Regions from separate parts of the Marinobacter metalliresistant genome, predicted to be linked through region 1. Evidence: riboswitches for the same ligand, from Rfam matches in the RefSeq annotation. Region 1 holds a riboswitch; each other region holds the start of a gene.

Region 1 (2,264 bases):
ATGTGATACCAGGGTTCCCCGAGGAACTTCGGTAAACGGCCCTTTGCACAGGGATATATCAGGGATTGAGCACGATATCACCGTACCAGGCGGTCGCTGTTTCGTTGGTGTTGTCTGAATCCGACATGATCGCAATACCCACTACCGGCGGCGGTGCCTCGCCAAAGGCCTTTCGATAATCGGCCACGATATCCCGCTCAATCGTGACCCATTCGCCGACCTGTTCCGAGCCGGAATTGACGGCGACCATCACGGTTTTCCCGGTGTAGGGGTTGGGTACGAACTTCCCCTCCGGCAGGGTGTTGGCCCAGATGTAGTTCAGGGCATTGCCCGGCAGGGTTTCGCCGAACAGCACCTCCACGGCCTTGCGTTTGGCACGTTCGAAAAAGCCGGCCTTCTCAGGCTGAAATTCAAAGGCGACATAGATTCGGGCGGGGTAGTCATCCCCCGACTTTTCCCGGGCATCACCCTGTTCAAAAACGTTTGAGACTTTCCAGCGCCATTGCAGAACCAGCGAGTCGGACGGTTCCAGATTCACCCGGGCAATCAGGCCGGAAGCTCCGCCCCTGGTGGTGGCCTTCACCACCTGTTCTCCATCCTCTGTTACCAACTCATAGCGGGTGAGCTGGTCGATTTTGGGAAACTCCAGAGGCTCCCAGCCGTCGTTAAGGGACTGCATTTCAGAAAACGGAGTCAGGATTGCTTCCTGCGCACCGGCCTGGGAAAACGCCAACAAACAAACGAGGCTCAGAGCCCAGGTTTTGCAATACCCGGTTAAATGCATGACGGTTTTCCTATGCTCAGACAGTAAGAAGGCAGACAGATGTTTTACCGGAAAGTGCCTTGTTCTGTAAAAGCTACCTGTATATAGTGTCTCCATCCTTGGCAAAATACCATATGTAGTGACCATCGCATAACCAACATGGTTGGCGCCTGATCAATCCCTACATCCTGGTATCGGGAATCCGGTGAGACTCCGGAACTGACGCGCAGCGGTATTGGGGAACGAGCGTGGCATCACAGACACTGGCGCAAGCCGGGAAGTCGCCACGCAAGGCTGAATCGAACGATTCACGCCCCTGAGTCCGAAGACCTGCCTGGGAGAACACTGCACCTTCGCGTTTCAAGGTGAGCAGATCGGACCCAGGCCAGGCTCGTAGGTCGGATTACGCATTCGCTAATCCTACGGTGCTGCTGCTCAGATCCCCTGCCTACGCGAAGGTTATGGAACTCAACGCGTATTCAGGAGAACAAAGCATGTCCGCCTCTGCCCCGGCCGAACCCCGGTCAACCTCACACGCCGATACCCAATCCCTGCAGGTCATCAAACGCAACGGCACCCTCGTTGGCTTTGATCTGTCCAAGATCAGCGTCGCCGTCACCAAGGCGTTTCTGGCCGTGGAAGGGGACAAAGCCGCCGGTTCTGCCCGTATTAACGATGCTGTGCACCGGGTCACCGAACAGGTTATCCACGCCATTGGCCGGCGCCTGAAAGCCGGCGGTAAAGTGCACATCGAAGACATCCAGGACCAGGTGGAACTGGCCCTGATGCGGGCCGAGGAACAGAAAGTGGCCAGGGCGTATGTGCTGTATCGGGAAGAGCACGCCCGCGAGCGTGCCCGCCATGCCCCGGTGGAGGCCCACCCGCACCTGACCGTGAAGAAAACCAGCGGCGAGATCGCCGCCCTCTATCTTGGCCTGATGAAGCTCCAGGTGGAGCAGGCGGCGACCGGGCTCGAAGGCATTGATGGCGATTCCCTGGTGGACGATGCACTCACCAATCTTTATGACGGCATCGCCGAGGAAGACGTACTCTCCGCGCTGATCATGACCGCCCGCAGCCGGATCGAGCAGGAGCCGGATTACAGCGTAGTTACTGCGCGTTTGCTGCTGGAACAGCTGAGACTGGAGAATGCCGCCGCCCTGAACCTGCCCATCAGCCGGCCGCTGGCGGAAATCTACCCGCAGGCACTCTCGGCATTCATTGAGGCCGGTATTCGCTATGAGCTTCTGGACGAAGCGCTGGCGGCCTACGATCTGGAGCGCCTGGGCGCGGCCCTGAAACCGGAGCGGGACCTGCAGTTCGGTTTCCTTGGTTTGCAAACCCTGTACGACCGGTATTTCCTGCACTGGAACAAGGCCCGGCTTGAGCTGCCGCAGGTATTCTTCATGCGGGTGGCCATGGGCCTTGCCCTGCGTGAAGACGATCCGAATGCGTGCGCCATCGAGTTCTACAAGCTGCTGTCCAGTTTCGATTACATGGC
Region 2 (2,264 bases), 230 kb from region 1:
TTTTCCCAGCGCGCAGAGCGGGACAGGGTGTCGAAGGTGCTCGGAAAACTCCCGAAGGTGTCCTGTTCATCCCTGGCCTCTGAGAACTGAATCCGGGTGCGCCAGTAGTCACTGGCAACCGCCTCCAGATACAGCCCCATGGCACGGATCAGGAAATCGGTATCACCACCTTCAAACTCGGTATTGCCCTCGGACTGGAACACCGTCAGCCCGGCACCGCCGCCCTGGCGAAACTCGTGGCTGATCTTTGCCAGCCCGCCGGCATTGCGAAACCCCTTATCCTCGCCACCGGCCCGCAAGCTAGTGCCCTCGGTATCGGAATAAACCCCGCCGGCCAGAAACGCCGACTGCCCTTCCCTTCCGGCCACGCCGGCCGTGGTTTCAAGCGTCTCGTGGGAGCCACCGGACAGTTCCGCCCAGCCCTGGCGGCCCGCTTCTGGCTCGAGGGTAAACGCCTGGATAACACCGCCCACCGCATCCGCCCCATACAGGGAGCTTTTCGCACCGCGTACAAGCTCGACCCGCTCCATCAGCTCCGGCGGCAGGAACTGCCAGGGCGGGATGCCGGCGGTGGCTGAGCGCAGGCGGATACCGTCCAGCAGCAGAACCGTACCGGAACTGCCGGCACCGCGCAGGAATACGCTGGTGGTCTTGCCATAGCTGCCATCGGAAACCACATTAACACCTGGCTGGGCGTCCAGCAGATCCCGGAATTCGGCTGGTTGCTGGCGACGGATGTCGTCTTTTTCGATGACCGTCACCGACGACAGGCTTTCACCCACGGTTTTCGGACCAAGGGTTGCCGTGACGATGATCGGATCAAGGGCTTCGGTGTCATTGTCATTCTGGCCCAACGCAAGGACAGGCAGGGTTAACAGTGACGTTGCCGTCACCAGGGCAGGGAAGGAAGGTTTCACAGTCATTATTCGTGGCTCCGCACCGCGCGCACCCGCGCAGGAATCTGGGTTTTGTTGCGGAACGGGAAAGCAGGGGGCGGGCGGTCATCGGGTGGCAGGAAAGCGGAACCGGACTATCACCCACCCAGGTCGCCCACCGCAACATCGGGTGTTTTTCCAGGCCGGTCTCCGGGCTGGCAGGCGGAACCGAGGTTCCCGGGCAATCACCTTCCCATGCCATGACGACACAGTGGCGCATCAGATTGCCGTTATCCTGCTTACCGTTGCGGGGGCAGCATCGGACTTGCGCTGGCAATGCCAGGCTCACCGATTTCCCGTTTCACCCGTCGCGCTGTGCGACGGACACCTGAAAAAAGTACCGGAAGGCTAGCAACACCGACGAAAGCGGTCAATGAGATCCGTCAAATGTCGACATGGCCGCTGCTTCCTACCACTGCTATATTGCTTATCTCAGATTGATTTTCCTCCGTCAAAACAGGGAGTTTTATGCAGGCCGAGCTTATCGACATCCGCAATCACATGGCGCAGTACCCGCCGTTTGACGAGCTGCCCGAGGAGCTGCTCGACAGGGTGGTTGGCGGCATTGAGGTGGTGTATTTCAAGGCCGGCACCCAGATCCTGGAGTTCGGTGAGCAGAACACCTGGCTTTGCTATGTGCGCAGCGGGGCCGTGGAGATCTATCGGCGCACCGGCGAGCTGTATAACCGGATCGGCGAAGGAGAGATATTCGGCCAGTTTGGCCTGCTGATGCGCAAGAAGGTGCGGTTTCCGGCGAAGGCCCTCGAAGACACGCTGATCTACAAGATCCCCGGTGAAACCTTCCACTACCTGTGGGAAAACGATGAGAATTTTGCCGATTTCGTGGAAATCGAGGACCGCAGCCGCCTGCGATCCGCCCTTTCCCGGCGGGAAAAGTCGAACCAACTGATGACCTCAAAAGTCACCCGCCTGATTGCCCGGGAACCGGTCTCGGCGCCCTGCACGGTCCGGCTCCAGGAAGCCGCCCGGATCATGACGGACAATGGCGTTTCCGCCCTGCTACTGATGGACGAGGAAGGTGAAAAGCCGTTGCTAAAGGGCATTATTACCGACCGCGACCTTCGCACCCGTGCGCTCAGCGAAGCCCTGCCCTCGGAGACACCCATCAGTGACATCATGTCGGAGGACCTGATCACCATCCGCTCGAACGCCTTCATCTTCGAAGCCATGCTCACCATGCTTCACAACAATGTGCACCACCTCCCCGTGATGGATCGGGACGAGGTGCGGGGCGTGATCGCCCTGTCCGACATTGTGAAATACGAGAGCCAGAGCAGCCTTTACCTGGTCAGCAATATCTACCATCAG
Region 3 (2,264 bases), 950 kb from region 1:
GGTCAAGAACGTCCAGAGCAAGCGCCCGGCCTGACTCGCTGGTGATGTCTTCCCGGTCATCCGTGTAATTGCGGACCATCTCGTTCAATCCATTCACCCCAATGGTGGAGAAGTGGTTTCTCAGGGTCCCCAGGTAGCGTTTGGTGTAAGGGAACAGACCCTCTGCCATCAACTGGTCAATCACCCTGCGCTTGGTTTCCAGGCTATCCCGGGCCAGGCCCATCAGCTTATCCAACCGGGCAAGCAGCGCGCTCTTTTGCCCCTTGTAGAGATATCCAAGGCGAGCGCAGTTTACGGTAACGACACCCAGAGAGCCGGTTTGCTCGGCGGAACCGAACAGGCCATTACCGCGTTTGAGCAGCTCGCGCAGGTCCAGCTGCAGGCGACAGCACATGGAACGGACCATGTTGGGCTCCAGGTCTGAATTCAGGAAGTTCTGAAAATACGGCAGGCCGTAGCGGGCGGTCATTTCAAACAGTCGCAGGGCATTGTCCGACTCCCAGTCAAAATCCCGGGTGATGTTGTAAGTGGGAATGGGAAAGGTGAATACCCGGCCCATGCTGTCACCAGCGGTCATCACTTCAATATAGGCCTGGTTGATAATGTCCATTTCGGCCTGCAGGTCGCCATAACTGAAGGGCATTTCCACACCGGCAATCACCGGGATCTGTCCACGCAGGTCTTCCGGGCACACCCAGTCCAGGGTGATGTTGGTGAAGGGAGTCTGGGTGCCCCAGCGGGAGGGTACGTTCAGGTTGTAGACAAACTCCTGGACACACTGGCGAACCGCTTCATAGCTCAGGTTGTCCTTACGGATATACGGCGCAAGGTAGGTGTCGAAGGAGCTGAAGGCTTGGGCCCCTGCCCATTCGTTTTGCAGGGTGCCGAGAAAGTTCACCATCTGGCCGATGGCGCTGGACAAGTGCCTGGGAGGCCCGGCTTCCACTTTGCCCGGCACACCGTTGAGCCCCTCATGCAGCAGAGTTCGCAAGGACCAGCCGGCACAGTAACCACTGAGCATATCGAGGTCATGAATGTGCAGATCGGCATCACGGTGGGCCTGGCCGATTTCCGGGGTGTAAACCTCGTTCAGCCAGTAGTTGGCAATCACCTTGCCGGCGGTATTCAGAATCAGACCGCCGAGGGAGTAGCCCTGATTGGCGTTGGCGTTTACCCGCCAGTCGCTGCGATGAAGGTATTCACTAACGGTGGCCGAGATATCCAGCAAGGATGGATCGGCAGCTTCTGAGGTGGTCGTGGCGGGCATGTGCTCCTCCTGGAATCGCATCAGGTCTGTAGAACCTTCGCGTATACAGGAGATCACACACGGGCAACCAGACCCGGGGCTTGACCAACTGTTCACCCTGAGTCGCGAAGGTGCAGTGCATGTTGCCCTGGCAGGTCTTCGGACTCAGGGGCGTGAACCTTCCGGTTCGGCCTTGCGTGGCGACTTCCCGGCTTGCGCCAGTGTCATCATGCCACGGTTGTTCCCCAATACCGCTGCGCGTCAGTTCCGGAGTCTCACCGGATTCCTTGCCACAAACACAACATATTGTGGCTTACCAGGACACAATTACTATATATATTAATGCAGAAAAATTCAACCAAGAAAATTTATCTCGTTTACTTCTTAAAAATCGAACAAAGGGAGAGAATGAGCGAGGGATTGGGAAACAGAGGAAAGGCGGCGGCAACACCAGCCAGCCCGGTAACGGACAAGCTGGCTGGAGGCCTTCAATTAATCAGTAACCACCTTTCTTGCCGGTACCCACGTAGGCAAAATCCCACTCCACATCGAACGGAACCCACCATTTGCCGACACCGGTTTCTTTGTCCTTATGGCGATAAAATCCCTGATAGGGGGGCGGATCAATGTGATAAACCACATGGTATTTGCCCGGGCCGTCCAGCTTGATGTTGGCACCGTAGTGCGGTCCATCAGAGGCCACCATCGGCATGAAAGCGCCGGTTCTGGACCAATCCGAACCATCTTTGGTCAGCGTGAAGGTAATTCCCAGATAAGGAACCCAGGCACCGGCACCGTTATTGTTACCAGGCAGTGCGGCGATATCCGCTTCCAGATGGATATCCTTTTCACCCATGCCCGGCAGTTCCGGTGTCATCATCACCGGCTGCAGGTACACCGCGCCGATTTCCATGCCATGCTTCTCTACGGGCTCACCGACCACCACTTCGCCAGCAATAGCGTGGCCGGCAAGCACCAGGCTGCCGGTCAACATGGCAGCAGCAGTGAATGCGCGAGT

Evidence for each region. Region 1 has a riboswitch for cobalamin ahead of NLK58_RS13485 (ribonucleoside-diphosphate reductase subunit alpha). Riboswitches for the same ligand answer to the same signal wherever they lie in the genome.
Region 2: another riboswitch for cobalamin. It lies ahead of NLK58_RS14585 (TonB-dependent siderophore receptor); the one in region 1 lies ahead of NLK58_RS13485 (ribonucleoside-diphosphate reductase subunit alpha).
Region 3: another riboswitch for cobalamin. It lies ahead of NLK58_RS09175 (ribonucleoside triphosphate reductase); the one in region 1 lies ahead of NLK58_RS13485 (ribonucleoside-diphosphate reductase subunit alpha).

What each region holds. Positions count from the first base shown of each region.
Region 1 covers NZ_CP101118.1:2,893,133-2,895,396, forward strand. Annotated here, with positions in the region: gene NLK58_RS13475 (ABC transporter substrate-binding protein) at 1-35, shown strand, start outside; gene NLK58_RS13480 (DUF3047 domain-containing protein) at 59-679, opposite strand; cobalamin riboswitch at 907-1,116, shown strand; gene NLK58_RS13485 (ribonucleoside-diphosphate reductase subunit alpha) at 1,258-2,264, shown strand, end outside.
Region 2 covers NZ_CP101118.1:3,126,055-3,128,318, reverse strand. Annotated here, with positions in the region: gene NLK58_RS14585 (TonB-dependent siderophore receptor) at 1-923, opposite strand, end outside; cobalamin riboswitch at 1,059-1,282, opposite strand; gene NLK58_RS14580 (putative nucleotidyltransferase substrate binding domain-containing protein) at 1,404-2,264, shown strand, end outside.
Region 3 covers NZ_CP101118.1:1,942,685-1,944,948, forward strand. Annotated here, with positions in the region: partial or broken gene NLK58_RS09175 (ribonucleoside triphosphate reductase) at 1-1,204, opposite strand, end outside; cobalamin riboswitch at 1,379-1,582, opposite strand; gene NLK58_RS09180 (iron transporter) at 1,743-2,264, opposite strand, start outside.